DNA from 4 places in the Shewanella sp. LC6 genome. Region 2 is predicted to be linked to each of the others. Evidence: predicted binding sites of a transcription regulator. Region 2 holds the regulator's gene; each other region holds the start of a gene.
What was found. The regulator FliA, encoded in region 2, starts transcription of late flagellar genes. The targets are predictions, from matches to a motif close to CTAAAGNTNNNNNNNNNNNNGCCGATA.

Region 1 (7,638 bases), 2.3 Mb from region 2:
CGAGTATCTACAAACGCAGGTAAATCACGCATTTCGCTAAACCAGATCGCAGTCGCTGGAGCAACTTTACGCCAATCGAGTTCAGGGTGTCTGAAATCCATATAATCCAACAAACAGATTAACGCTAACTGTGGTGCTTGTATGGTTGCTTGAGTAATCACGCTCTGATGCTCCATCTGCATCAACCCACGCAGCAGAGCCTGCTCAAAACGTGATGTCCAAAAAGCTGATCTCACCCCCTCATCTTCACGCATTTGCTCTTGGCGCAACTTCACCGCGCTATCAATTAATCCCTTGATCATCGAGTACTGGCACTGCAATACCCAGTTATAAGGTTGACCGCCAAACATTTCCTGTGAACCTAATTCTGCGTCCAGATAACGCATAATCACTTCGCTATCGAAAATAGGCACGCCATCATTCGTGATCAGGCAAGGAATCTGACCTAACGGATTAACATCAAGCAACTGTGCCGTATTTTCCATTGGATTAACGAGAACTTCTTCAATATCTTTAATCCCTAAATAACGGATTAAGCTACGAACACAGCGAGCATAGGGTGACGCAAGGGAGCAGAGCAACTTCATCAAAAAATCCTTCTAAACGACAACTATAAAGCAACGAATACGTTGGTAACGGATGCTAAACACTCTCATTATTACCAATATTTTTCTACGGTAATTTGCCCAGGAGCACGGCGTAAATTTTTCGAGAGCCCCTTATCAAGCAATGCCGCTTGGGCGCCGCTAATCATCCCAGGATTACCGCAAATCATCACCTGGGAATCCGCAGCACTTAAGGTTAATCCGACTTTCCGCTCGATTTCACCCGAGACTAAGCCATCGGGGATACGACATTGCAATGCGTCATCAAGCTTTTCACGGGTCACAGTTAAACACAGGATAAACTGATCTGGATATTGCATCGAATAAGCCTTTAGTTTATCGAGGTAGGCTAAATCTTTAGCTTCGCGCACACCATAGACAAGCACAATTTTCTCAAAACGCTGCCAAGGTTCGGCGGTATCCAGCATGGATAAGAATGGCCCGATGGCCGTACCTGTGGCTAAAAACCATAAATGCCGACCTTGTAATTCTCCCTTTGGGATCTCATCTAAGGTCATAAAACCCGTTGCCGTTGGAGTGATTTCTATTTCATCACCGATGGTAAGATTCTGTAATTGTGGGGATAACTGGCCATCCTCTACAGCAACAGCCAAAATCTCGGCATAGGGTTTATCGGGAGAATTAACAAGGGAATAAGCTCTAGCGATACGCTTATCATCTTGCAGTTGACTGAGTTTAATAAATTGACCGGGAATAAAGGGAGCTAACTCGACCGCTATCCGCAGTGAAAATAACTTGTCGTTCCAATCAATACGTTCAATAACGCGTCCCCTAGTCCACATAACTCGCCCTCAAGCAAAACGTTAAATAGGCTCCTAGCATAGACGGTTATTCACACAACAAAAACCCCTTATTGTAAGGGGCTTAAGAGTTAAGATATGCAGGATTAAATTAAGTGTTAGTCGCTTGAGTCTCATTTGATTTTTTATTAAAACTGTCCCTAAAGGCCTGTAATCCTTCTTGAACGAGCCCATAGGTTTTATCCACACCATCGGCAATATCGCCCTGCAACACTTTAAGACCAGATAAAATATCCCTCGCCTCTTTAAAGCCATTATCGATAGCGCCACCAATGATGGTCATAAAGCTGTCGAGCTGTTCGTCAAAACTCATATTCGAATTTTGCTGCTGATGAACACTAAAAAATTGCGTCGCGAAACTCACAATACGATCGGCAGTGGCCTCGGGGGACGTATCGACACCGTTATCATAGGCGGTTTGAATCGCGTTCTCGCCCATAGAAGGAGCTAACTCTTTGTTTATCGCTTCGATTGCTGCGCGATAAAGCAAGGTCATAGATTGATCACCCGACTTTAGGCTTACATCTTCCTGCGCCGATAGAATTGCTTGATTCATTAACTGCTTACTAGTTTGCTGCGCCGTCTGTTTAGAGGTGGCATCCACATTTTTCGTCTTATCACTATTTGCCGCGTTTTCAGCATATTTACTGTGGGTCGAAGAAGTGCTCTGTACCTGTGCAGGGTTATTGATTTCCATGATGCTAGTCCACTCAACTTGGGGGAGACTTAATTATCGACCAAAATTTGAGCAACTTTAGCAATTTTATAAATTGCAGTACCATTCATACTTAATGCGATGATACAAATAGAGAATAGGTTTGTTTATTCAATACCATCCTAACCCCACTCTTGCACACGCCCATAAAATAAGGATATAAGGCATGGCAATCGCCCAGTATGTACATGGTTTTTTGCGGCATAATCGAAGAATCGGTTTCAATTCAGGAACGCTAATACAATCATTACTGATAAGTCTGCTATTCTTCGCCAGCATTGGACTTAGTCCGATCAATCAAGCTATTGCCGATAATCGATTAATCATTATCGTAAGACATGCAGAAAAAGCTGATGAGCCCGCAGGCGATCCTCCCCTTTCAGCCAGTGGCAATATACGTGCTCAGGCGCTTATCAGCGCCTTAAAACGTACCCCCATTTCACAGCTGATTGCGACTCAATATCAAAGAACTCAGCAAACCTTATTACCGATTTCAACGGAACGGCATTTACCGATTACTGTGCTCGAGGCAAAAAAACCTCTCGAAACCCATATCCAACATATTGTTGAACAAGTACATGCGGTTAAAGGTAACAGCTTAATTGCAGGGCACTCCAACACCGTGCCACTTATCATCAAGGCTCTCGGTGGACCAGACATTCCCAACATCAGTGAAGATGATTACAGCCAGTTGTTTTTACTTTCTATTAATGATGGACAAGCTGCCAGCTTGATCTCCACCCGCTACGGCAATGAATAGAGGATAACAAGATGCACGAATTGAATTGGTTTATGTGGGGACTAGATCTCTTATCTGGGCTGTTTTTAATCATTATCGGTTTTGGCGCTCTAGCCATTGTCTACATGTACTTTGCTGACAAATTGCAAACCAAACAGGCAGTACGCCATAACTATCCTGTGATTGGTCGTTTTAGATATTTATTTGAGAAACAAGGTGAATTTTTCAGACAATACTTTTTTGCCCAGGACAGGGAAGAACTCCCCTTTAACCGCGCAGAACGAAGCTGGGTATATAGAGCGGCTAAAAATGTCGATAGAACGATAGCATTTGGCTCGACCCGGCCCTTGGACACGACAGGTACGATTATGTTTATGAATACCGCCTTTCCGACCCAAGATGAGGACATTACACCCATTCATCCGCTAACTATTGGCGCCGATTGCCGCGAACCTTACACCACAAATACCATTTGCCACATCTCTGCCATGAGCTTTGGCGCTCTGTCCCGCCCCGCTATCACCGCCTTATCCCATGGTGCGGCGCAGGCAGGTTGTTGGTTAAATACAGGTGAAGGCGGTTTAAGCCCTTATCATTTAAAGGGCGGCTGTGATTTAGTCTTTCAAATCGGCACCGCCAAATATGGCGTTCGTAACGAGCACGGCCATTTAGACGATAACAAACTCAAAACAATTGCAGCGCACCCTCAAGTCAAAATGTTTGAAATCAAAATGAGTCAAGGTGCAAAACCCGGTAAAGGTGGCATCCTACCTGGCGTAAAAGTGACAGAGGAAATCGCCCATATTCGCGGTATTCCACAGGGACAAGATTCCATCAGTCCCAACGGTCATATCGAGTTTAAAAATGTTGGCGATATTCTGGATATGATTGCCAGAGTGCGCGAAGTAACGGGTAAACCCACAGGAATAAAAGCCGTACTCGGCGACATAACATGGCTTGAAGATTTTTGCGATGAAATTGAACGTCGTGGAGAAGCATCTGCTCCAGACTTTTTCACCTTAGATAGCGCCGATGGTGGAACAGGTGCCGCGCCGCAACCTTTAATGGATTGTGTTGGCCTACCGCTAAAAGAAAGTCTACCTATTTTGGTCAATATATTGATTCAACGTGGACTGCGTAAACGTATCAAAGTGATCGCCTCTGGTAAACTCATCGTCCCTTCACGGGTTGCTTGGGCACTCGCCTTAGGCGCCGACTTTATCGCCTCAGCCCGTGGGAATATGTTCGCCTTAGGCTGTATTCAAGCATTGCAATGCAACAAGGACACTTGTCCCACTGGAATTACCACACACAATAAAAAACTTCAGCAAGGACTTGATCCAAAAGATAAATCTAACCGAGTTGCCAATTATAACCATAATCTACACCACGACTTGGCGCTAATAGCCCATGCATGTGGGGTAACAGAACCAAGGCAGCTCAAACCTTCCCATGTGCGGATTGTACTTGAAAGTGGCTTGTCGGTTTCACTGGATAAATATTATTCCCATATCAATCAATAATTAATAAATTTCCAGCGCATAACATACGACTTTCATCTAAAGTTAATTCAGCAATAACTAATTTGAATGTGTATCACAAAAGGAGTAAAATCCGTGATACACGCATTGAATTAAACCATTTCATATTTATTGTTAAGGAAACACTGTGAAATCTAGCTTTGTAAGCCAAATGTCTGACAGCAAAACTGCCAGCACAAGCTGTAAGAGCTGTAATCGCTTAACAGAGATCGAAGGCGAGCTGTTGTGTTTTCGTGAAGGTCAAGTCATTCGTCTGAAACGAATTGACGACTCGACCAATAAATTCAATCTGCTGTGTGAAGGTTGGAAGGCTGGAAAACCCAAGGGGATATAATTTTATATATCCTATTATTCTGCTTAACAAACACCATGAATATCAGCGTTATATTCATTCGTTCCACGAATAATCCCAGCCAGTCCCATATCTAGATTCAGTTTGGCCAGCGTTAACCGTCTTGTTGTCACTTTCAGACCTGCATTGAGCTCAGCATGAATTCGTTGTAGCGAATCATAATCTACACCGCGCTTTTGAAGCGTTGCCATAATCGCAAACCAGTCTGTGCTGACTTTCTCTTCTCTGCCTTCAATATTGACTCTTAATGCCATATTTTCCATGCCAAGCACCTCTTATGATTATTTGCTTGGATTCGAGTATAGAGAGCCTTAGCTGAATAAAAACTGAATTGTCGCAACGCTATTAGACTTACAGCAAACGCTTTTGATAATTACACCAAGAGCTGTTGTTGTTCATTTTGTATCCGCCACAACTTAGCGTAAAGGCCGTCCTGGGCTAATAATGCTGTATGATGTCCCTGCTCAACAATTTCGCCTTTGCTTAAAACAACAATCTGATCAGCATCAACAATAGTCGATAATCGATGTGCAACCACTAAGCTGGTGTGTCCTTTGGCCACCTCGCGAAGGGCCGTTAAAATAGCCTGCTCGGAGCGACTATCGAGGGATGAAGTCGCCTCATCAAATACTAACACTGGCGATCCTTTTAAGATCGCGCGAGCAATCGCAACTCGTTGTTTCTCGCCACCTGAAAGTTTTAATCCCCGCTCACCCACTTTGGTATCCCAACCCTGTGAAAGTGAAGCAATAAAATCTTCTAAATGAGCGAGTTTAATAGCATCGCGCACTTCGTCATCACTCGCATCAGGGCGACCATAACGAATGTTCTCAACTAAAGAATCATTAAATAACACTGTATCTTGTGGCACTATCGCAATCGCTCTGCGAAGCGCATCTTGTGTTAACTGGCGAATGTCGTGTCCATCAATCAAAATACGTCCTTGCTCTACATCGTAAAAGCGGAACAATAGTTTGATTAATGTGGATTTTCCCGCACCGCTATCCCCAACCACAGCGACCTTTTTACCCGCTGCAACTTTAAAACTAACATTACGCAGTATGGGTCTGTCATCATAGTTAAAACTGACCTGCTCAAAACTGAGCTCGCCACGGGAAGGGTGAAAATCTAATGCATCAGGTTTATCTATAATACTAGGGTGTTTATCCAGCAAACTGAACATCCGCTCGATATTGGCTAAAGCGCCACGGATTTCACGGTAGACAAATCCCAAGAAGTTTAGCGGCATAAAGAGCTGCATCATAAAAGCATTGATCAGCACAAAGTCACCTATGGTCATTTCATTGTTGGTCACTTTATAAGCCGCTAACGCCATCATCGCCGTCATCGCTAAGGCAATAATCAGCGCCTGCCCGCCGTTGAGGGCAAAAAGCGATAAACGATTCTTACGCTTAGCGACTTCCCATTGTTCTAGGGCCTGATCGTATCTATCCGATTCATATTTCTCGTTATTAAAATACTTCACGGTTTCATAATTCAGCAGACTGTCGATAGCGCGGGTATTCGAGAGGGAGTCGGCCTTGGCGGCATCGCGCACATATTCGGTACGCCACTCGGTAGCAATGACCGAAAACCAAATGTAGGCCATCACGGAGGTAAAAGTGATAGCTGCAAAGGCAAGTCCATAATTAAAAAAGAAAATGCCAATGACCATGGCAATTTCTAACAGCGTCGGCACTATGTTAAACACCATAAAACGCATCAAAAAGCTCACACCACTGGTGCCACGTTCAATGTCTCGCGATAAACCGCCCGTGCGTCGCTCTAGGTGAAAATCCAAATCGAGTCGATGTAGGTGAACAAACACCGCAAGGCCTAAACGCCGAATAGCCCGCTCTGTTACTCGACCAAATAAGGTATCGCGGATTTCCCCCGTAATGGCAGTTAACAGTCGTACTGCGCCATAGGCCAATACTAAGCCGATAGGCACACTCAAGGCCTGCGCTGTTTTATTAACATCTAAAGTATCGACTATATCTTTGAGAATAAACGGCAAACCGACACTAGCAAGCTTAGCAACAATAAGGCAAGACATCGCCAATGCCACACGCCCCTTATATTCAAGCAAATAGGGCCAGAGCAATTTAATCACATGCCAATTGAGCTTATCGATGGGACCTTCAAAGTACAGTGTTGGACGCATATATCTAAACCTTTGCCTAAGTCGGTCAATTGTAACAGCATGGCGAATAATAAAGTGAATCAAAGGATAAAGTTTTAATAAAATCAATCAGATTTTTCTGACAGACAAACCACTTATCACTTGGCACAATTACCACTTATACCAGCTGCCAGTACTGAAGTAATGAGACGTCTTTAATTAGATATCCGCATAGAAGTGCCTCGATATAAAAATGTCACACTAACGACTTACCCTAGGAGAAATCACTAAGGGCTTATTAACGATAAGAAATGCCATAGTTGCAAGGTTTTATCCGAATAATGAACGCTAAAATAGGCTGCGATAACATGGATTGGAGTGTTGATTATTTTGTCGGTTTTACCCAAAATGCCCCATGGACTTAAGTTCACTAGCAGCAGGATTTGCAAACCTCTGGCCGCAGCAGCGAGCGAAGCAATATGCTCTGTACTCGTTTTGCGATAACACTAAGATAACTCAAATAAATCAAGATCGAAGGATGCTTTATGTTGGATTCAGCCAAAGTTCAATACCCGCCGTTACCACTGATCCAAACTTGGGTGTGGATGATGATCGAGTCAGGGAATCCAGAAATTCAGGACAAAGGCCGAAATAACCTGATTGCCGCTTTTGGTAGCTTAGCCAAAGCGAACGAATATTTAGCCGAAATGAGCAAAAAATAATAAAAATAAAGGCGCTGGGAT
Region 2 (7,638 bases):
CAATTGGCGAGTGAGTTTGCCCACCTCATCAAAAAGTTCCCTCTGAAGAGGAGCTGCCAGTTCTCTTAATAAATCATCAGCTTGATTTTGTTCATTCGCGCTTAACAGTTCGACTAAACGCTGAGCATGCTCGAGCGTGATGAGCCCTGATGTATGTGACTTCATAGCTCATCCCTGCTTAAGCGAGTCGTTCAAATATTTTATCTAGCTTCTCTTTCAATGTTGCTGCGGTAAAAGGCTTTACCACATACCCATTCACACCCGCTTGTGCTGCAGCAATAATTTGTTCACGTTTTGCCTCGGCAGTGACCATTAATACCGGTAAATGCTTCAAGGAGTCATCGGCCCTAATGGCTTTAAGTAAATCGATACCCTGCATGCCTGGCATATTCCAGTCTGTAACGACAAAATCAAAATCGCCTTTTTGCAACATTGGCAAGGCGGTTGAGCCATCGTCCGCTTCCTGGGTGTTGTTAAAGCCCAAGTCTCGCAACAAGTTCTTGATGATACGTCTCATTGTCGAAAAGTCATCAACGATGAGAATCTTCATATTCTTGTCCAAGGTTTCCTCCGGTGAGCTGACATTCAGTGCTCAATTAATAATTATACTTATGTCCAATGCTTGAGTTTGCCTTTGAGTCGCAACATTGCCTGACTTAATATCTGGCTAACACGCGATTCGCTTACCTCAAGAATGGCGCCAATCTCTTTTAAATTCAATGCTTCATCGTAGTATAACGATAGCACTAGCGCGTCCCTTTCGGGCAATAATTTTATCGCCTCAACAAGTGCAGAATGAAACTGGGTTTCTGCCAAGACCTCAAACGTACCATCGCTAATATCATCGCTTGTAGTGAGTATATCCTGTGATACGCCTAAGTCTTCTATCCCTATGATTTTACCAACAGAAACATCGTTAAGAATATGATGGTACTCATCGAGCGTCATATCAAGTTTTTCTGCAATTTCTGTGTCGCGCGCATCACGACCTAGCACTTGCTCTAATTCATCAATAGCTTGGGCAACTCGACGATTATTTCGGTGGACAGAACGAGGAACCCAATCGCCACGGCGGATTTCATCCAACATGGCGCCACGGATCCTTATGCCGGCGAAGGTTTCAAACTTTGCACCTTTACCGCCATCAAACTTAGATGATGCTTCTAATAATCCCATCATCCCCGCCTGTAGCAGGTCATCTAACTGCACAGAGGCAGGTAATCTGGCGAGCAAGTGATGTGCAATTCTTTTAACCAACGGTGCATACTGTTCAACGATTGACGTTTTATTGTCTAAACAAGTATACGCTGCGGCTTTATTCACTCGTTTTTTCCTCTTGAAAATCTGGTCGTTGAACTAAGCGCTCAACGAAAAACTCCAAATGCCCACCAGGTTGCTGTGGTACTGGCCAGCTCATAATTTTATTCGCTAGGCCTTGGTAAGCAATTGCAGCGGGAGACTTAGGATAAGCTTCAACCACTAACTTTTGCTTGCGAACCGATTTACGCAAATTTTCATCAAATGGAATGGTCGCAACTAATTCAAGTGCCACGTCCAAGAATCTGTCGGTCACTTTACTGAGTTTAGCAAACAATTCCATACCTTCGCGTAAACTACGCACCATATTTGCAACAATTTTAAAGCGGAAGACGCCGTGTTCACGGCTGAGGATTTTGATTAATGCATAGGCGTCAGTAATAGACGTTGGTTCGTCACAAACAACAACCAACACATCCTGTGACGCACGGGAGAAACTGAGTACCATGTCAGAAATCCCCGCGGCAGTATCCACGATGAGGATATCAAACTGGGTGCGCATCTCACTGAAAGCACGAATTAAGCCAGCATGTTGCGCAGGACTTAGCTCTACCATGCCCTGAGTACCCGATGTGGCTGGCACAATCCCAATACCTTTAGGCCCCCGGACAATAATGTCATCTAACTCAGCATCGCCAGACAATACATGGGAAAGGTTACGTTCAGCACGGATCCCTAACATGACATCGACGTTTGCTAAGCCAAGGTCAGCATCAAGCACTAAGACACGCTTGCCCTTCTCGGCTAATGCTACGGCAGTATTGATGGATACGCTGGTTTTACCCACACCACCTTTACCACCCGTAACCGCGATTACTTTCACTTTTTCGTTATAGGGTTGATTCATCATACGTAAACCACTTGCTTGATCCAGGGTCATAACTCTACTCAAATGCACAGGTCATATTATCTGACCACGCTGTGTCTGGTAACGATTGTTGTTCTGTGTTTTCTAAGGCCGCTAATGCTTGCTCAGCGAGCATCAAAGTATCAGCAACTTTCATATCTTCGGGCACTCGCTGCCCATCCGTAACATAACTTAATGGCAATCCACTTTGGATCAACACACTTAATGCGCCCGCTAAAGACACAGATTCATCAAGTTTGGTGAGTACAACACCAGATAAGGGAATGCGTTTAAAGTGATTTACAGCATCTTGCAGCACGCGGCGCTGTCCTGTGGCAGACAGTACCAGATAACTGCGGATAGGTATTCTGCTATTTGCAGTTAAATTATCAAGTTGCTGGTAAAGCCGCATATCTCGTTGGCCCATACCCGCGGTATCTATCAATACTAGCTTGCGATTTCTAAACTGATACAGAATTTGCTCTAGTTCAGCAAGGTCATGGGCTTGTTTGACTGGGCAGCCCATGATTTTGCCATAGGTGGCCAATTGCTCATAGGCGCCAATACGATAATGATCTGTGGTAATCAATGCCACTTGGTCAGCACCATGGTGAGCAGCAAAGCGTGCGGCCAGTTTAGCCAAGGAAGTGGTTTTCCCCACTCCAGTGGGACCAACTAATGCCACAACACCGCCTTGCTTAACAATATCATCACCTTGATTATCAAGCATATTCGCAAGACTTTGCGGCAGTGCACGAACTAATTCTGCAGGAGTATAGTGTTGGCTCAGCGCAGCTAATTTGTTTGCCACCGCTGGTGAAAACTCGGCCTCCAACAACTTTGACTCCAGCATGGCACCGACAGGGTCGATACGCTTTTTATGCTCAGTCATCAATGCTGAAACCTGATGGGTCAACAAATTACGTAAGGATGATAACTCGTCGCGCATGGCTTCAAGATCGGCATTTTGCTTTTGCGAACTCTGTGACTTTTTATCGAAGGGATTGCCCATATCACGGCGCTCAGCTTTAGGCGCAGCTGCGGTAGCTTGTAATCCTTTAGCCCATGCAGGAAGCTCTGCATCTTGTTGTTGATGCGTGAGTTGTTGGTTTAAACGATTTTGTTGCTTCTCAAGCAAGGCTTGGAGTGAGTCCGCTGGCGCCGAGGGTTTTAGCTTAGTTTCAGCGCGGATAGGCGCTTTGGCACCGAGCGAAACTAAGTCATCACTCACATCCATAAAGGTCGGAGTCGCAGCAGGCGCTTTCGCTTTTGGCTCGTCGTAGTCAACGGCAGCGACAATCTCAATACCGCCGTTCACCTTTTTATTGGACATAATCACCGCATCGGAGCCGAGCGTGTCCTTCACTTGGGCCAGTGCAGCACGCATGTCTTTGGCAAAAAAACGTTTAATCTTCACTTATGCGTCCTCTACTGGCCGACGGCAGATACGATGCGTATTTGCTTTTCATCGGGGATTTCTTGGTAAGAAATCACTCTGAGATTAGGAATAGTATATTTAACAAAGCGAGACAGGGTCGCACGTAACATACCAGACGTTAGCAAAATGGCAGGCTGTCCGACCATTTCTTGCTTTTGAGCGGCATCCGCTAAGGATTGTTGCATACGCTCCGCAAGACCTGGCTCGATATTGGGGCCATCTCCACCCGTTGCTTGCATTGATTGATGCAACATTTGTTCCAACTCTGGCGCCAAAGTTATGACGGGGATTTCGAGTTCAGGGCCAGAGATCTCTTGAACGATCATGCGCTTCAATGCGATACGCACCGCCGCCGTTAACACTTCAGTATCGTTACTCTTAGTGCCGTATTCTAACAAAGTTTGCACTATGGTACGCAAGTCTCTGACAGAAACTCCTTCATTTAATAGGTTTTGCATCACTTTTACGACATTTCCGAGCGGCATCACATCAGGAATAAAGCCATCCACCAACTTAGGCGAGTGTTTAGCAAGCATATCCATCAGTTGTTGCACTTCTTCGTAGCCTAAAAGTTTTGCTGCATTATTCGTCAATATTTGGCTGATATGAGTTGCCACTACCGTCGCGGCATCCACTACCGTATACCCTAAGGTTTGGGCATGTTCACGCAGTTCAGGGGCAATCCACACGGCTTCGAGACCAAAGGCAGGATCACGGGTCTCAATGCCATCTAACTTACCGTACACTTGTCCCGGATTAATGGCGAGCTCGCAGTCATGGCGAATATCCGCCTCACCCACAACAACGCCCATAAGAGAAATACGATAGGCATTAGGCGAAAGGTCTAAATTGTCACGTATGTGAACCGCAGGAACCAAGAATCCCAATTCTTGCGAAAGCTTTTTACGTACGCCCTTGATCCGGCTGAGTAATTCTCCACCTTGACCTTTATCGACTAAGGGGATTAAACGGTAACCCACTTCAAGACCGATAGTGTCGACATGATGCACATCGTCCCAGCTAAGTTCCTTAGGCTCTCTTTCGGCTCTTTCCGTTGGGCCCGTTTTGACTTGTTCGAGGGCTTTGGCACGTTTAGCCTCATTACGTTTAAATATAAAATAAGCCGCACATCCCGTTAAAACGGCGAAACTTAAAAACGCCATGTGCGGCATTCCAGGCACAATCCCCATAACGAACAATACGCCAGCAGCAATCCCTAGCGATTTATGACTGTCAAACATCTGACTCATCAACATCTGACCCATATCGCCAGATTCATTTTGGCGAGTTACCATCAATGCCGCAGCAATTGACAGTAATAAGCCTGGGATTTGGGCGACTAACCCGTCACCTATTGTTAAGAGGGTATAAATTTCAACGGCTTGAGAGAATGTCAAACCATGCTGCACAATCCCGATAATAAAACCACCGAGAATGTTGATCACTAAAATCATGATACCCGCGATAGCATCGCCCTTAACGAACTTAGACGCACCGTCCATTGCGCCATAGAAGTCAGCTTCGCGGGTGACTTCAGCCCGTCTTGTTCTGGCTTGATCTTGATTAATAATGCCCGCATTTAAGTCAGCATCAATTGCCATTTGCTTACCGGGCATCGCATCTAAGGTAAAGCGAGCACTCACCTCAGCAATCCGGCCAGCACCTTTGGTAACAACAGCAAAGTTGATAATAATCAGAATGATAAATACAACTAGACCAACGGCATAGTTACCACCAATCACTACGGAGCCAAAGGCCTCAATCACCTTACCCGCCGCATCACCACCGTTGTGACCTTCGAGTAATACCACACGGGTCGAGGCCACGTTAAGTGCAAGTCGAAGCAGTGTTGCAACTAATAAAACGGTTGGAAAGGCAGCAAAGTCTAAAGGTCTATCGGTATAAATCGCGACCAAAAGCACAATCAAGGCTAAAGCAATGTTAAAGGAAAATAAGATGTCGAGTAGAAACGGGGGAATTGGCAGTACAATCATCGCCAATGCTGCAAGCACTAGTGCTGGCGTACCTATGCCCTTAAAAGAGCTTAGCTTCAACTGTTTTACTTGGCCTAGGGAGGCTTTAACATCCATTCACAGATACCTAAACTTTGACGTATAACAGCCTAAAAGCAAAAAGCACGCCAACAACTAACAATCAGGTAGTGAAGCTAATATGTAGCTAGCTAACTTTACGTTAGAGCACTATTTACTCGTTACTAGGACTTGTTGAGATTTCAAGATTATATTTTGTTCATTCTGGCCGAAACGAAGAAAGATGTGTGGTTGTCTTACTCAAATGACGAGCAGCTTTTATGACAGAAAGTAAGAGTAAGGGCTTACCAGATAACTCCTGAGGGCTACATTTGGCTGCAAAAATAATACTGAAACATCTATCGTTCCTAGGGCGTGTTGACGTTTCGAAATTAGATTTTGTTCATTCTGGCCGAAACGAAGAAAGATGTGTGGTTGTTCTACTCAAATGACGAGCAGCTTTTATGACAGAAAGTAAGAGTAAGGGCTTACCAGACGAACCCTTCGGGCAGCATTTGGCTGGCTTTTCTGCCGCGTTATCGTCCGTTTATGTAGAATAACTACACTGCACGGACTTTGCCTTGCATAAAAGCCAGCCAAACTGCTGCAAAAACAACCATGAAACGTCAACACGCCCTAGTACTTCAGATCTTCAGGAATAGGTTGATTAACGGGAATAGGGATAGGTTTGCGGCCACGCCCTTTTTGATACTGCCTTAACTGGAATACATAAGCGAGTACCTGTGCTACCGCGGTAAATAGGCCTTCGGGGACTTGTTGATCAAGTTTAGTGGTATGGTAAATCGCCCGCGCAAGTGGTGGTGCAGTAACGATGGCTATATTATGCGCCCTTGCTACCTCACGAATTTTAAAGGCAACCTCATCGACGCCCTTAGCAATCACAAAAGGTGCTGCAGAGCGCTTAACATCATATTTTATCGCCACTGCATAGTGCTCAGGGTTCACCACAATCACATCCGCATTGGGAACTTCGGCCATCATGCGTCGCTGCGCTAATTCACGCTGCATTTGGCGGATTCGCCCTTTGACCTCAGGTTTACCCTCGGTATCTTTATACTCGTCTTTGACCTCCTGCTTTGTCATTTTCAGCTGTTTATTATGGTTCCAGATCTGAAATGGCACATCGATCACTACAATGAATAGTACGGAAGAGCAAAGTAGGATAAACATCCATACCAGTAAATCTAAGGCGTGGTAGACATTCCCAGGAAGATGATCGGCAGAAAGGAGTAAAATATCATTAAAATAATGATTTAGAAGAAAATATGCCGCCAACGCGACAACAGAAAACTTAGCAATGCCCTTCATTAATTCAACCAAGGCTTGCACACCAAACATCCGTTTAAAACCCGCAATCGGGCTCATTTTGCTGGCTTTAGGCATCATGGCTTGGGTAGAAAAATTCATTCCACCAAGGGACACGTTACCGATAAATGCCACCACCACAATCAGCAGCATAATCTTAAGTAACGGCCAACCAATTTCGCCGCCGACAACGCCCCAGACATTAAACATTTGATTAGTATCAAAAATTGCAGCTCTATCCATGGTAAACACACGTTCAAACACATTGGAAAGTGCTTTTGCAATTCCAGGACCGAGCATATACAGTCCTGTTGCAGCCGAAAGCAGAACTGTGGCCGTACCTAATTCTTTGGAACGGGCAACCTGACCTTTTTCCCGCGCCTGTTCGAGGCGCCTCCCGGTGGGTTCCTCGCTGCGTTCGCCGCTACTTTCTTCAGCCATTACGCGTTCCTATCCGGTTAAAGTATGCCATCGGCTTGACACTGAAGCCCTAAAATATCACACAGCAAAAGCTGTGCCGATGCCCATACTTCATCGAAATGAGCCATAACAGGAGTTAAGGTTAACCATAAAATTAACAATCCACCGATCATCGTAATCGGAAAACCAATCGAAAAAATGTTTAGCTGTGGTGCAGCGCGGGTCATAACCCCAAAGGATAAATTGACTACCAATAACGC
Region 3 (7,638 bases), 1.2 Mb from region 2:
TAAGATAACTGCTGGAGCTTAATCTGTCTCTTGATTAGAATGGTTCGACTAACCACAAGGATATGTAGCGCGTGTCAGAATCTGTTTTTCAGCTTGAATCCCAATTTGCCCCCGCAGGTGACCAGCCCACAGCCATCGCTAAATTGGTTGATGGCCTCGAATCTGGCCTTGCTTGTCAAACCCTATTAGGGGTGACGGGCTCTGGTAAGACGTTCACCATTGCCAATGTGATTGCCAAGCTTGGGCGACCGACCATTATTATGGCGCCAAACAAGACTCTCGCCGCACAGTTATATGGTGAGATGAAAGAGTTTTTCCCCAATAATGCGGTGGAATATTTTGTCTCCTATTACGATTACTATCAGCCCGAGGCGTATGTCCCCGCATCCAATACCTTTATAGAAAAAGATGCCTCGGTAAACGCCCATATTGAACAAATGCGGCTCTCGGCAACCAAAGCCCTGCTGGAACGCAAGGATGTGGTGCTGATTGCCTCGGTATCGGCGATTTATGGTCTTGGCGATCCTGACTCTTACCTAAAGATGCTATTGCACCTGCGCCAGGGCGATACCATGGGACAGCGGGACATTCTTAAGCGCTTGAGTGAATTGCAATACACCCGCAATGATATCGAGTTGCAGCGCGGTACCTTTCGTGTTCGCGGCGAAGTGATTGATATTTTCCCAGCCGATTCAGACCGCTACGCGATTCGGGTGGAGCTATTTGACGATGAAATTGAACGCTTAAGCGAGTTTGATCCGTTAACTGGGCAGATTGTTAAACGTATCGCCCGCACCACAGTGTATCCTAAGACCCACTATGTGACGCCGCGGGAAAAGATCCTTGAAGCCACCGAGTTGATTAAACAAGAGCTGCGTGAGCGCAAACAATATCTGCTCGACAATAATAAGTTGATTGAGGCGCAGCGCATCCACGAGCGGGTGCAATATGATATCGAGATGATGGTGGAGCTAGGCTATTGCTCCGGCATTGAAAACTACTCCCGTTATTTATCAGGACGCGCCCCCGGCGAGGGGCCGCCAACGCTGCTCGATTACTTACCCGCTGATGGTTTATTGGTTATCGACGAATCCCATGTCACCGTGCCACAAATTGGTGCCATGTATAAGGGTGACCGTTCCCGTAAAACCACCTTGGTGGAATATGGCTTTCGTTTGCCCTCGGCGTTGGATAACCGGCCGCTGAAGTTTGAAGAGTTTGAGCAGTTAATGCCGCAGACGATTTATGTGTCGGCGACGCCAAACCCCTATGAATTGGAGAAGAGTGGCGGCGAGATTGTTGAACAAGTTGTTCGGCCCACAGGATTGCTCGACCCTGAGCTTGAGGTGCGCCCCGTTGGTATTCAAGTGGACGATTTGCTCTCTGAGGTCGCTAAACGGGTTGCGGTAAACGAGCGGGTGTTAGTCACCACGTTAACTAAACGTATGTCGGAGGATTTAACTGAATACCTCGACGAACATGGTGTCAAAGTCCGCTACTTACACTCAGATATCGATACCGTAGAGAGGGTGGAGATCATCCGCGATCTGCGCCTCGGTAAGTTTGATGTGCTGGTCGGCATCAATTTGCTGCGCGAAGGCTTAGATATGCCGGAAGTCTCGCTCGTCTGTATTTTGGATGCAGATAAGGAAGGCTTTTTACGTTCGGAGCGTTCGCTTATCCAGACCATTGGTCGCGCCGCGCGTAACGTTAATGGCAAGGTGATCCTCTATGCCGATCGCATCACCAACTCGATGGCAAAGGCGATGGGCGAAACCGAGCGCCGCCGTGAGAAACAGCGAGCCTACAACCTTGAGCATGGCATTGTGCCAAAAGGCGTGGTCAAGCGTATTACCGATGTGATGGATGTGGACGATGGCAGAGAGTCTGAAAAGGGTTATGGTCAAGCATCCCTTGGCAGAGTCGCTGAGCCTAAAGCCAAACGTTATCATGCAGATGCTGCGCAGCTGAGCCATGATATCGACAAGCTCGAGAAGCAAATGCATGAACATGCGCGTAACTTGGAGTTTGAACAGGCGGCGGCCTTGCGTGATGAGGTGAAACGCTTAAGGGAATTACTGATCAGCGCATAAATGAGTTTCTCGCCTAAGCAAGGCGTTGAGACTCGAAGCTGTGATGCTAACGTTCTGCCACTAAGGTGTTTTACTGAATAAAAAGCCGCTAACACAATGTGTTTAGCGGCTTTTTATTGGATTAGATCATCAAAGAAGAATCGAGACTTTATGCTTTTTCTTTGGTTAGCATCGTGCGTGGGAGCATAAAGAATAAGAGCGCGCAGATTAATCCGCAGATCAAACCAACTAAATGCGCCTCGGTCGCCACCCGCGCGCCGATCATTGCGGTTACATCATCACTGGCGCCATAGAACTGCTCATGGCCGACTTTGACTATCACCCCGAGCAGCAGCAAATAACCAGAGTACATTTTGCGGCGAATATCCTGCACTGCGCCATAGGCAAATAGGCCATGTAACATGCCGCTCAGCCCCACATAGCCTAATAATTGCGGATAGCCCAGATACAAGCCAATGCCTTCAAATAGGCAAAGTAGGATAAACAGCGCGGCTAATCCCTTAAGCTGGTAATGAAAGTGGTGCAAAAACAGCACTACCCATAATCCTGCGAGGTTCATCAGCAGGTGCCAATGATTGGTATGTAGCAGATTGCCTGTGATCAGGCGCCACCACTGGCCGTCACTGATATCGCTGCGTCGATAGGCGAGCAAGTTATCTATGCTCGGGGTAAAAAGTCCCGTAACATACAAGAGCGCGCAGAGCAGACTGACGATAAGCGCCAGCCAATAGGGGCCGAGTTTTGTTAACGTCACCAGTCTCACGCCTGCGGTTTACCCGTTTCAGTTGCCTTGTCGAGCGAGGCCATCACTGCGGATTTGTTTTGCAGATAATCCTCTAAGCCTCGTTTACGAAGATGGCAGGCTGGGCAGTCACCGCAACCATCGCCAATAATGCCGTTATAACAGGTCAGAGTATGGTGGCGAACTAAATCGAGCTGCTGATATTTATCGGCTAATGCCCAGGTTTGGGCTTTGTTGAGCCACATAAGCGGAGTGATGATGTTAAGTTTTTTATCCATGCCTTGCACCAGTGCCGATTCCATCGCGCGGACAAAGTCGTGGCGACAGTCGGGATAACCCGAAAAATCGGTTTCGCAGACACCGGTAATAATCGCCTCTGCCCCTAATTGGTAGGCGTAGATCCCCGCTAGGGTTAAAAACAGAATATTACGCCCAGGCACAAAGGTATTGGGCAGGCCGTTTTCCATCAACTCGTGGGATACGGGGATCGCATCCCGGGTGAGGGCTGAAATGGCTAACTCATTGAGTAAGCTCACATCCATCACTTTATGGCTAGTGATCTTTAAGCGCTTGGCGAGGGATTTGGCCACGTCAATTTCTTCACGGTGACGTTGACCATAATCGAAGGTGATCCCATGGACTTCATCATACTGTGTTAAGGCTTGAATAAGACAAGTCGTTGAGTCTTGTCCGCCACTGAAAACCACTACCACCTTTGAAACTGATGCTGCTGACATAGGATCCACTTAAATTGACACATAAAATAGGGCGTAAGTGTAACTCAGGCGCTAGGGCTTGCAAACTCTTTGCTGGCGCGTGGCGACGGGTATATCGCTCTTGGTATCACTCTGTCTGAGGCGGTAAAAACTTGCAGCTACAGCTAAAATCCTCTATAACTGCCGCCCCAGAAAAACGGAACGCAAGCATGAATTACCCAGTCAACGAAGTCTTTGAAACCATTCAAGGTGAAGGTGTCTTTACCGGAGTGCCCGCCATTTTTGTGCGTTTACAGGGTTGCCCTGTGGGATGTGCTTGGTGTGATACCAAACAGACTTGGGATCTGCTTGAGGAAAATAAGGTGTCACCCGAACAAGTGATTACCGTCGATGGCTCCGTGGGTCGCTGGGCAAACCATACGGCGAAGAGTCTTATCGAGGCGTTCAACGCTAAGGGATACACGGCGCGCCATGTGGTGATCACAGGTGGTGAACCTTGTATGTATGATTTGAATGAATTAACCCTCACGCTCCACGCTGCCGGCTTTGCCACTCAAATCGAGACCAGCGGCACCTTTGAGGTGAAGTGCGATGCTGATACCTGGGTGACTGTCTCGCCCAAGATCAATATGAGAGGTGGTTATAAGGTGTTAGCGCAGGCCTTGACCCGCGCCAACGAAATAAAGCATCCGATAGCGACCGAACATCATATCGACGAACTCGATGAGTTACTCAAAGGGATTGATGTGTCAGCGAAAACTATTTGTTTGCAACCGATCAGCCAAAAACCAAGGGCGACGGAATTAGCCATGAAGGTGTGTATTGCCCGCAACTGGCGTTTATCGATTCAGACCCATAAGTACTTAAATATCGATTAATCGCCACTTAGTGCTGTGCACTCTTCTTTAACGCTCCGAAAGGGGCGTTATTTATCAGCAAAATCTATGAATTAAAGACAATAGTTTTAACTAAGCGATAAAAATAATTTTGTATAAGGTGGAGTGCTAGAAAGAAAACTTAGGGAATAAAGCGGTATATAGCGTGAGATGAGAAAGAAGTGGTGGAGGGAGAAGGATTCGAACCTTCGAAGGCGGAGCCGTCAGATTTACAGTCTGATCCCTTTGGCCACTCGGGAACCCCTCCACATATTTTCTTCCGACTTTTAAGTTGCGCTTAAAAATCATCTTAAATCTTGGCCAGATTTAAGGGTAAAGCAAGTTTACAGCAGACTAACGATTGACGAACAACAGAAGATAAAAGTGGTGGAGGGAGAAGGATTCGAACCTTCGAAGGCGGAGCCGTCAGATTTACAGTCTGATCCCTTTGGCCACTCGGGAACCCCTCCACGAGTATCTTTTATAGCATCACTAATTGTTAGTGCAAATGGTGGAGGGAGAAGGATTCGAACCTTCGAAGGCGGAGCCGTCAGATTTACAGTCTGATCCCTTTGGCCACTCGGGAACCCCTCCTCAATTGCGGCCGCCATAGTAGTCAGAAACCTTAGGCATGTAAAGTCTAAATATGAAAATTTTCCTAAAGTTCTTGTTCAACTGGTCGATTAACTGACAACGAGTTGTTTTAGCGATGTTTTTTTATGCAAATCGATGTTCCTTTAATCAATGAAGCCCAAATTGGCTCCCGCTTAAATGCGGCAATCGAACACAACAGGCGAGGTGAGTTTGCCCTGTTGCTGTCGCTATTGTCTGCTGACGCGAGGGACATGGCGCAGTTTCAATGGCAAAAAGAACTCGATACTGCCGAAAAACTACAACGTCAGTTTGAATTACCACCAAAACAAACGTTAGTGGCGGATTTATCCTCAGACAATCATATTATCGACAATAGCGCCGTGTTTATGCAGCAAGGGGCAAGAGCATTTCAATTGCAACAGGCCTTGCGACCGGAAGCGTTAGTGATCCGAGGTGGTGAACCCATCGCCATGGCCGAAGCCTTAAGTAACTGTGAGTTTACAACTCGCTTGCGTCAGCGGGGGCAATTGCCATCTCCTCAAGTTGAAATCATGCACTTTGCCGATCAACTGGCGATCCAACGTAATTTGATCCCACGCTTAGCCAGTGCTTAGTGCTACTGAGGCTATTTATTATCAAAGGTATTATTTCGGGTAATAAGCGTGAGCAATACCAGAGTCTCTCTCATCATCATTCCCTATAATTAGTCGTTAGTGATATTAATGTTGAGTCGCTTATGTTGAGTTTTTAACATGAGACCATTAGAGAGGATAACCCTATGAAAGGTATCATTGCAGGACAAACCCCCACAGTAAACGACACATGTACCGATTGCGGCAGCTTTGTCGACATAGGCGCAGTGATTGATGAACAAGATACTGTACTTGAGTTGCAGTTTACGGGTGGCGAGGCGGAAAATGAGGCGGCAAAGATGGTTGAGCGTGCCCAGACACGTTTTCGACACACGCAAGCGAGCGTTACTCGAGGTGAAACGGGTGTGACGCTCAAACTGGTATTTGATGTCAGTGTCGAAAAAATGATTTTCCAGTTAGAGAATGGTCTATAGCGCAACCCCTGTGATACAAGTCGAGGTTAATTTGTAATAAAGTGTGGCCGATGTTGCTGTTTTAAATGTAGATCGTGTAATCTGCGTCAACAAAAACAATGATAAATCGGCTCCATTAACACTCCTATCTTTGGTGTGTTAGTCGCAGCATTATCGTTTTACCCAACACGAAGTTTTGTAGGGATCAGAGTGAAGCGACGTCAGCATCAACACTTATTAGAGTCTTTAGTCCATTCTACGGCAAAGCAGCAGGGTGATTTCACTAAGACGGCAGAGTTAGCGACAGAGCTACTGTGTCAGAATTTAGCGGTCTCCTTGGTGTCGGTGTGGATTTTTTCTGCCGAGCAAAACACCCAATCTCTCGTCGCCCAGTTTGGGGCGATGGCGCTGCAGGACATCTACCGTCCTAAACTGCTGCAAACGGTGCCGCGTTATTTAAATGAACTAAAAAATCACAGACATATAGATGCTGGTAATACGCTTATTGACCCGCGGTTGACCGAATTAGTCGATAGTTATTTTATTCCACGCCAAATTTTATCTAGTCTCGAAGTTGGCATCCGTATCAATGGCCATCTTGAGGGCGTGCTCTGCATTGAGCGCGCGCAGCTCACACACCATTGGCACGATAGTGAAATTCATCTGGCTTGCCAAATGGCCGATCAATTAGCCCTCACTCTTGCTACCAAACATGCTTACGATAAAGAAGAACGTCTCAGCCTTTTTCGCTGCGCCATAGAACAATCTCGTCAAATGACTATGTTGATTAACTTGCACACTGAAAAAGTGGAGTACGTTAACCAAGCCCATCAGGATATTAGTGGTATTTCTCGGAGCAGGAGCGTTGGCACTAATTTACGTGATTTAACTTTTTTCAAACAGCACAATGCGTTAGCTGAGCAGACCTTAGCAAAAATTTTCAGAGGTGAACTGGCAAAAGGTGAAGTGCAATTTAATCGTGCTGATGGTAGTCGTTATTGGCTGAAATATGTTGTGAGCCAATTTATCACCGATAGAGGCAATCATTACGCTTTAGTGTCGGGTGAAGAAAGTACGGATGAGCATAACTACAAAGCGGAGTTGGAACGTCTGGCGTGGCGTTGTAGCTTGACTGGACTGAACAATCGCAGTCACTTTAATCGAGTGCTCGAGCGAACAACACATGGGCTACTGTTGCTAGTCGATTTAGTCGCCTTTAAGCGTTTTAACGATACTTATGGTCATGAAAATGGCGACAGCCTGTTGATTGAGATTGGCCGGCGCTTAAAGCATTTTTCAGACATCAACAAAGCGACTGAAATCGCTCGTGTCGGTAGTGATGAGTTTGCGGTATTACTGACCGACGACAACGCAGTTTATGATCTGGACTATATCAGCACCCGCTTATACCAGCATTTAGCCATGCCGATATTAATTGGCCGTGAACAAGTGGAACCTAAACCCGCACTGGCCGTGGTTGATATTGCGTCGGTGGCAAATTTATTTGCACCACTGACCTGCGCCGATATTGCAGTGCAATATGCGAAGAAGAAAAAGGGCACAGCAATTCAAG
Region 4 (7,638 bases), 1.9 Mb from region 2:
ACGGGTATTCATTTGTTCTGCTATCTCCCGGATATCAATAGCCACGGCTTGCTCTATGATACGGTCAATCAAATCCTCAGAGAATTTCGTCTCTTCCGCTTCCACCTTAGCCAGTACCGCTTTAACAGTCGGCTTTTGTGAAATCACACCGCAATATTCCGGCATAGACTTAGCAAAATCTTCGGTGCCGATACGGCGGCATTCATTGATAATATCTTGCTTATCCATAGTGATCAGCGGACGCAAAATCAACATATCGGTGCAACGATCAATCACGTTTAAGTTGGTTAAGGTTTGGCTCGACACTTGACCCAAGCTTTCACCTGTTACAATCGCCTGAATGCCCATACGCTCAGCAATACGTGCCGCGGTGCGCATCATCATACGCTTGAGCACCACGCCCATTTGACCATTGTCGATTTTCTCTAAAATCTCGGCCACCACAGGCTCAAACGGCACGGACACAAACTTCACCTTGTGGGATTCACCATAGGTTTTCCACAAATGGTAAGCAACCTGCTTAACGCCAATCTCGTGCTGCGCGCCGCCTAGGTTGAAGAAACAGTAATGGGTACGAGCGCCCTTCTTAATAAATTGATAACTCGATACGCCCGAGTCAAAACCGCCCGAAATTAACGACAACACATCTTCCTGCGTTGCCATTGGGAAACCGCCTAAGCCTTCGATACGCTTAGTCACCATATACAGTTTATCGCCCTCGATTTCGAGGTTAACAGTGACTTCGGGGTTCTTTAAGCGCACGCCAATCGCATCGGTAAACTGGTTTAAACCACCACCGACATAACGCTCTACTTCAATAGAGTTAAAATCGTGATTACCAGTGCGCTTGACACGTACACAGAAGGTTTTGCCGGCAATTTGGTCGCGATAAACGGGTAATACTTGCTGGTAGATATCATCAACTGACGTAAAGCTGTATTCATCCACTTGCACTACGTGGGCGATCCCAGGGATACAAGCTAAACGCTCACCAAAGGCCTGAGCTAATTCAGGTTTATCATTTGGCACCTTTACCCAAATACGGTCCCATTGACGTTGCACTTTAGCATCTTCATCAACTTTTTTGAGCACGTTACGGATGTTGGTTTCAAGCATTTTAGTGAAGCGCATGCGCACAGGCTTACTCTTCATCATGATTTCTGGGTACAGCTTTACAATAAACTTCATGGGATTTCCGCGGGCAATTTTGGCAACAGCAAAATTGGTTAAAAGAATAATCGCCGGATTATAACAAACTCACGGCGATTGGCGCACCTGTTTCCACACTAGGGCTGCTCGTGGCGTGCGCTTACGCACAGTTGAACTTATAGTCAAAAAAGCCCAAATAAAAAAGCCGTGAGCAAGTCACGGCGTTTTTATCAAATAACTTATTTGGATTAAAAGCTATTTACCTACTTGAATTTCTTCGGATTCTTTTGCTTTACCTTGTTCAATCGCAATCTCAACTCGACGATTTCGCGCGCGATTTTCAGGCGAATCATTTAAAACAATTGGATTATTTGAGGCCATACCGACCACTTTCATCCGTTTAGGATCAAAGCCCTTGACCTGCAATAACACATCAGCCACAGCTACAGCACGTTTACTGGAGAGATCCCAGTTTGAGCTATAGAGCTCATCACTTATCTGCATATCGTCGGTATAACCCGATACGGTAATAATTCCCGGCACATCTTTGAGCAACTCACCCACCGAACGCACCACTGGTTTAAATCGCGGTTGTAGGAAACCAGAGCCTGAGGCAAATGAACCTTTTTCACGGATTCGAATAATAATCTGCTGTCCAAGTGACTCAATTTCAATCGCCCCATCGGTGATCTCTTTATTGAGCTCCTGCGCCATTTTTTTCACTTGCTGATTAATCTTATCCTGCGCTGCCGCAGCCTCGGCCTTCACTGCATCTGCGGTTTCTTGGGCTGTAGCCGTTGCTTCGCCACCTCGCTGCGAACCGTTCTGTTGTTGTACCCCACCCGCACTATCATCTTCCCCCGCTTGGAAATCCAACGTGGGTTCGGTCATTTCATTGGTTTGTTGGTTGATGATCTCAATCGGCGTGGGATCGGGACGACCAGGACGGAACTCGAGGGCAATCACAGACGTCCCCTTAGGAATATCTTTGACTTCGACTTTGTTTTGCACCCCAAATGCATACTTCATCGAACCTGCAATCTGCTTAAACTTCATCACATCCATTTCGGAGAATGACAGCAGCAACACGAAGAAACACATCAAGAGGGACATCAAATCGGCAAATGTTGCCAACCAGAGTGGTGCTCCGGGCGGTGGACAGTTGCACTTAGCCATGGGCTACTCTCCGTCCGTTGTATCGATTTTCCGCTGTTTTTCAGCAAGATAGTTTTTCAAAAAGCCTTCAATTACTCGAGGGTTTTGGCCATCTTGAATCGCCAATACCGCATCCATAATCAAGTTACGGTTTAGCATTTCCTCACCCATTCTAAGGCTTAATTTATCGGCGATAGGAATACACACCATGTTAGCCACTACCGCACCATATAGGGTAGTTAACAACGCAACCGCCATTGAAGGGCCAATCGATTTCGGGTCCGACATATTGGATAACATCGCCACCAAGCCCACTAGGGTACCAATCATCCCCATCGCGGGTCCTACGTCACCAAAAGCTCGGAAAATGGCAATGCCGTTACGATGGCGCTCTTCGGTGAGGGCGATATCTTTTTCAAGCGCGGCACGCACCACCTCACCGTCATGACCATCCACTAACATATCGACGGCTTTTTGCATAAAACTGTTGGAAATTTGTGCTTCTTCAAGAGCAAGAAATCCACCTTTACGCGCCGCATCAGCCATCGTCACTGATTGTTCGATAAGATCTTCAGGTTTATCAATTTTAAACATAAAGGCTTTTACTGCGATTTTTACCGCACCTAAAAACTGTTTTAAATTGAATTTCATCATCACGACGAAGAAGGAACCACCGAATACGATAAAAACAGAGGGGACGTCGATAAAAATGGCAATGCCGCCGCTGGTCATCATGGCCCAAAGGATAAAACCAAAGCCCCCGACTAGTCCAATAACTGTAGCTAAATCCACAACGGCTCCTCAATATTCTGTATAAACGACATGATACTGACTCTATTGGCAAAATAACACTAAATGTCATCCGTCAACGGTTAACACTTTGGTCTTAACCCAAGCCTTATTTTATGATGTCTTAAGATGATTATAAGCATAATGCTACTATTGTCATTTATCGGACAAGCTCTAAGCAAGTTTAGTGGCAATTTCTATTTTCTGAAAAAAATTCAGCAACAAAGCGTGCTATCGAGCAAATATCCATCGACTGAATTTGACCCTTGAGCCGCCCTGATATACCTTGTGTCCGCTCTTTCAAAGGAATTATTAACGTGGCAAAGAAACCCGAAAATCTCAGTTTTGAAGAATCCCTTGGTGAACTCGAGCGCATCGTTGCTGAGTTAGAGCAGGGCGATGTCTCTCTCGATGATGCGTTAAAACAATTTGAACGAGGCATCAATCTGGTGCGTAACAGCCAGGCAAAACTTGAACAAGCTCAGCAAAAAGTGGCCATTTTACTCAAGCAGGATGAAAATGCGCCCCTCTCTCCCTATGCCGTTGAGGGCGAATAAGCGTGTTAGTCAATGCAATAAAAGAATATCAACTACGAGTTGATAACCAATTAAAACAACGTTTTAGTACACTCGAAGATACAGCTCCTCAGTTAAAAGCCGCGATGACCCATGGCGCCCTTTTAGGGGGAAAACGCATTCGTCCCTTCTTGGTTTACAGTGTCGGGCAAATGTTTGGTGTAGCACTTGAAAAACTCGATGCCTGCGCCGCCGCGATTGAATGCATCCACGCCTATTCGTTAATCCATGACGATTTACCCGCTATGGATGATGATGCACTTCGCCGTGGTCAACCCACAGTGCATATCGCTTTCGATGAAGCCACCGCAATTCTTGCTGGGGATGCACTACAAACCTTAGCTTTTGAGATTGTGACTGAAGCCGTGCCAGGGATTACCAGCGAGCAACATATCGCTATGGTCAGAGCATTGGCAAAAGCCTCTGGTTATCGGGGGATGTGTGGCGGTCAAGCCATCGACTTAGCCTCCACCGATAAGCACATTGATCTTAAAGCATTAACTCAACTGCATAATATGAAAACAGGGGCGCTGATCAGCTGCGCCGTTGAGTTAGCATTGATTGCCGCGAACGCGCCAAAAGATCAATATCAGACTATGATGGAATTTGCCCATGCCGTAGGACTTGCCTTCCAAGTCCAAGACGATATTCTGGACATTATTGCCACCACGGAAGAACTCGGCAAACCTCAAGGCTCAGATGCCGAGTCAAATAAGAGTACTTTTCCGCAACTACTTGGACTGCAAGGCGCAAAAGATACCGCCGCGCAACTGATCCAAGAGGCACTATCAGCGCTGGCTAAATTGCCATACAATAGCCAGTTAATTGCAGACTTCGCCCGCTATATTATTGAGCGAAGAATATAAAAAGAGACGAAGTATCTCGCTATGAGTTTGGACATTTCTCAGTTTCCGGTGTTGGCACAGGCCAACACACCTAATGAACTCCGCCAGCTTCCACAGGCCCTATTACCCCAATTGGCCGATGAGTTGCGGGAGTTCCTTCTTAAGTCCGTTGGCATGTCCAGCGGACATTTTGCCTCTGGGCTTGGCACAGTCGAGCTGACTGTTGCCCTGCATTATGTCTATAACACCCCGTTTGACCGTTTGATTTGGGATGTTGGTCACCAAGCCTATCCCCATAAAATCCTCACTGGTCGCCGTGATAGAATGCACACCATTAGGCAAAAGAACGGTTTACACCCCTTCCCTTGGCGGGAAGAAAGTGAATATGACACCTTTAGCGTAGGCCACTCAGGCACCTCCATCAGTGCCGCATTAGCCATGGCCGTTGCAGCCGAAAAAGAACAGGCAGGCCGTAAAGTGGTTGCCGTGATTGGCGATGGTGCCATGACAGGCGGCATGGTGTTCGAGGCAATGAACCACGCGGGTGATTTGCACAATGATATGCTGATGGTGCTAAACGATAATGAAATGTCGATTTCAGAAAATGTCGGCGCACTCAACAATCACTTAGCCCAATTGATGTCAGGCCGCTTCTACACCACGATTCGTGAAAGCAGCAAGAAAGTGCTCAAGGGCATGCCTGTTATCAAAGAAATGGCCAAGCGCACCGAAGAACACCTCAAAGGCATGGTGGTTCCTGGCACACTGTTTGAAGAGTTAGGCTTTAACTATATCGGCCCTATCGATGGCCACGATGTCGATGCCCTAGTGGAAACCCTGCGCAATATGCGCAATCTCAAGGGGCCACAAGTGCTACACATTATGACCAAAAAAGGTCGCGGTTATGAGCCAGCAGAAAAAGATCCTATCGGTTGGCACGCCGTCCCTAAATTTGACCCATCACAGTTTAAGAAGCCAGCGACTAAGCCGGGACTACCAACCTTTTCCCAAGTGTTTGGCAAATGGTTATGTGATATCGCTGAGCAGGATGAAAAAGTCTTAGGCATTACCCCTGCCATGCGTGAAGGGTCGGGTATGGTGGAGTTCTCGCAGCGCTTCCCAAAACAATATTTTGATGCAGCCATTGCCGAGCAACATGCGGTGACCTTAGGCGCAGGGTTTGCCTGTGAGGGCTATAAACCTGTGGTCGCCATTTATTCGACTTTCTTGCAACGCGGCTATGATCAGCTGATCCACGACGTCGCATTGCAGCGTTTACCCGTACTATTTGCGATTGACCGTGGAGGTATTGTCGGTGCCGACGGCCCAACCCATCAAGGGGCGTTCGATTTAAGCTTTATGCGCTGTATCCCAAATATGGTGATTATGGCGCCATCGGATGAAAATGAATGTCGCCAGATGCTGTATACCGGGTATTGCTATGATGCAGGCCCAAGCGCGGTACGCTATCCAAGAGGTAGTGCAACAGGTGCGACTCAAGTTGAAGCCATGACGGCACTGCCAATTGGTAAAGGGGTGATTAAGCGTTTAGGCAAACGTATCGCGATGCTTAACTTCGGGACTACCTTAGCCGCAGCACTCACTGCCGCAGAGAGTTTAGATGCAACAGTGGTCGATATGCGCTTTGTGAAACCGCTGGATGTGGATTTAGTCAAAGAGATGGCTCAAACCCACGATGTGCTCGTCACAGTGGAAGAAAACGCCATTATGGGCGGCGCTGGCTCAGGTGTGCTAGAGCTTCTGCAAAAGCTTAAAATGCCTAAACCTGTACTACAAATTGGCTTGCCCGATGAGTTTATTAAACATGGATCACCAGAAGAAGTGATCCATGACTTACAACTCGATGCCGAAGGCATGTTAGCGCAGATTAATGCCTATCTCGCCGATTGATTATTGATGGGGGCTAAGCTCCCATCAATACTACAAACGTGATAATTCACGATTAACGGCAAATAGAAAAGCAACAGACAAATAAAAAGGACTGTATCGGCAGTCCTTTTTATTGGTTTAACGTTTTACCGCTTAAGCTTCAATATCAATCGAAGCTGACTCTTGGCTAGGGCCACCTTGAGACACCATCACCATGGCTGGGCGCAATAAACGGCTATTCAGTTCGTAGCCTTTTTGCATTACTAACATCACAGTATTGGCTGGGAATTCAGCACTTGGTTGCATACCAATCGCTTGATGTTGATCAGGGTTGAAGGCTTGTCCTTGAGGATCAATTTGTTTTACACCAAATTTCGCCACAGCGGTCAACAAACTCTTTTGTGTTAACTCAACACCTTCATAGATAGCTTTAGTGGTTTCATCCTGCGGATTAGTCCCTTGCAGCGCTCGCTCCATATTGTCTATCACTGGCAGCAATTCGTTGGCGAATTTTTCCAGAGCAAACTTATTGGCTTTCTCTACATCCATCGCAGCGCGACGACGAATGTTATCCACTTCGGCAGCTGCACGTATTACTGAATCTTTTTGCTCATCAACTTTCGCCAAAGCGTCAGCGAGTAACTGTTCCAGCTCTTCAATACGGAAATTGGCTTGGGTAAGCTCATCAATCAGACTTGCTTCTTCGGTAGAAACTTCAGACTCTACACCCTCTTGGATCAGATCCTGTTCTGCTTTAATCGACTCGTTGCTCATTTTCACTCCAGCTAAAAATGCTTTGTTTCTAAATACTCTGGGCATATTATGGGGATCAATTTTGACGTTTCAAGGCCTAAGGCCAGATCTAGCATAAATATGACCACAAAGTTCCACACCATTGGCCTAATTGGTAAGCCGCATCATCCAGGGACAAATCAAACCCTCAAACGTCTGCACCACTGGCTGACGATGCAAGGTTATGAAGTCCTCGTAGAAGAGCGGGTAGCAACTGAGTTAGGCCCACAAATTGTGGCGGTTGATTTATTAGAGATTGGCGAGCGTTGTGATTTAGCGATAGTCGTTGGCGGTGATGGCAATATGCTCGGCGCCGCCAGAGTGCTGGCGCGCTTCGATGTGGGCGTGATTGGTGTAAACCGTGGCAACCTTGGCTTTTTAACGGATTTACCGCCGGATGCATTCGAAGAGGCGCTCGCTAAAGTGCTCGATGGTGAGTTTGA

Region 1: the regulator FliA is predicted to act here: its motif matches at 2,158-2,184, upstream of FJD32_RS19295 (DUF5610 domain-containing protein).
Region 3: the regulator FliA is predicted to act here: its motif matches at 5,085-5,111, upstream of FJD32_RS12620 (VC2046/SO_2500 family protein).
Region 4: the regulator FliA is predicted to act here: its motif matches at 3,255-3,281, upstream of pomA (flagellar motor protein PomA).

Annotation. Positions count from the first base shown of each region.
Region 1 is NZ_CP043902.1:4,308,200-4,315,837, forward strand. It holds gene FJD32_RS19285 (glutathione S-transferase N-terminal domain-containing protein) at 1-587, opposite strand, end outside; gene FJD32_RS19290 (ferredoxin--NADP reductase) at 659-1,408, opposite strand; gene FJD32_RS19295 (DUF5610 domain-containing protein) at 1,518-2,123, opposite strand; gene FJD32_RS19300 (phosphoglycerate mutase family protein) at 2,308-2,901, shown strand; gene FJD32_RS19305 (FMN-binding glutamate synthase family protein) at 2,913-4,403, shown strand; gene FJD32_RS19310 (hypothetical protein) at 4,549-4,755, shown strand; gene FJD32_RS19315 (hypothetical protein) at 4,779-5,036, opposite strand; gene FJD32_RS19320 (ABC transporter ATP-binding protein/permease) at 5,147-6,937, opposite strand; gene FJD32_RS19325 (hypothetical protein) at 7,441-7,617, shown strand.
Region 2 is NZ_CP043902.1:1,570,638-1,578,275, reverse strand. It holds gene FJD32_RS07125 (protein phosphatase CheZ) at 1-165, opposite strand, end outside; gene cheY (chemotaxis response regulator CheY) at 179-562, opposite strand; gene FJD32_RS07115 (RNA polymerase sigma factor FliA) at 610-1,323, opposite strand; gene FJD32_RS07110 (MinD/ParA family protein) at 1,316-2,197, opposite strand; gene flhF (flagellar biosynthesis protein FlhF) at 2,202-3,581, opposite strand; gene flhA (flagellar biosynthesis protein FlhA) at 3,593-5,692, opposite strand; gene flhB (flagellar biosynthesis protein FlhB) at 6,269-7,399, opposite strand; gene fliR (flagellar biosynthetic protein FliR) at 7,417-7,638, opposite strand, start outside.
Region 3 is NZ_CP043902.1:2,790,532-2,798,169, reverse strand. It holds gene uvrB (excinuclease ABC subunit UvrB) at 72-2,093, shown strand; gene rrtA (rhombosortase) at 2,242-2,856, opposite strand; gene queC (7-cyano-7-deazaguanine synthase QueC) at 2,853-3,572, opposite strand; gene queE (7-carboxy-7-deazaguanine synthase QueE) at 3,761-4,429, shown strand; tRNA gene FJD32_RS12635 (tRNA-Tyr) at 4,610-4,694, opposite strand; tRNA gene FJD32_RS12630 (tRNA-Tyr) at 4,812-4,896, opposite strand; tRNA gene FJD32_RS12625 (tRNA-Tyr) at 4,936-5,020, opposite strand; gene FJD32_RS12620 (VC2046/SO_2500 family protein) at 5,146-5,634, shown strand; gene FJD32_RS12615 (DUF406 family protein) at 5,799-6,086, shown strand; gene FJD32_RS12610 (EAL domain-containing protein) at 6,276-7,638, shown strand, end outside.
Region 4 is NZ_CP043902.1:3,450,086-3,457,723, forward strand. It holds gene thiI (tRNA uracil 4-sulfurtransferase ThiI) at 1-1,188, opposite strand, end outside; gene FJD32_RS15515 (flagellar motor protein MotB) at 1,405-2,325, opposite strand; gene pomA (flagellar motor protein PomA) at 2,329-3,096, opposite strand; gene xseB (exodeoxyribonuclease VII small subunit) at 3,411-3,650, shown strand; gene ispA ((2E,6E)-farnesyl diphosphate synthase) at 3,653-4,534, shown strand; gene dxs (1-deoxy-D-xylulose-5-phosphate synthase) at 4,556-6,424, shown strand; gene grpE (nucleotide exchange factor GrpE) at 6,557-7,177, opposite strand; gene nadK (NAD(+) kinase) at 7,277-7,638, shown strand, end outside.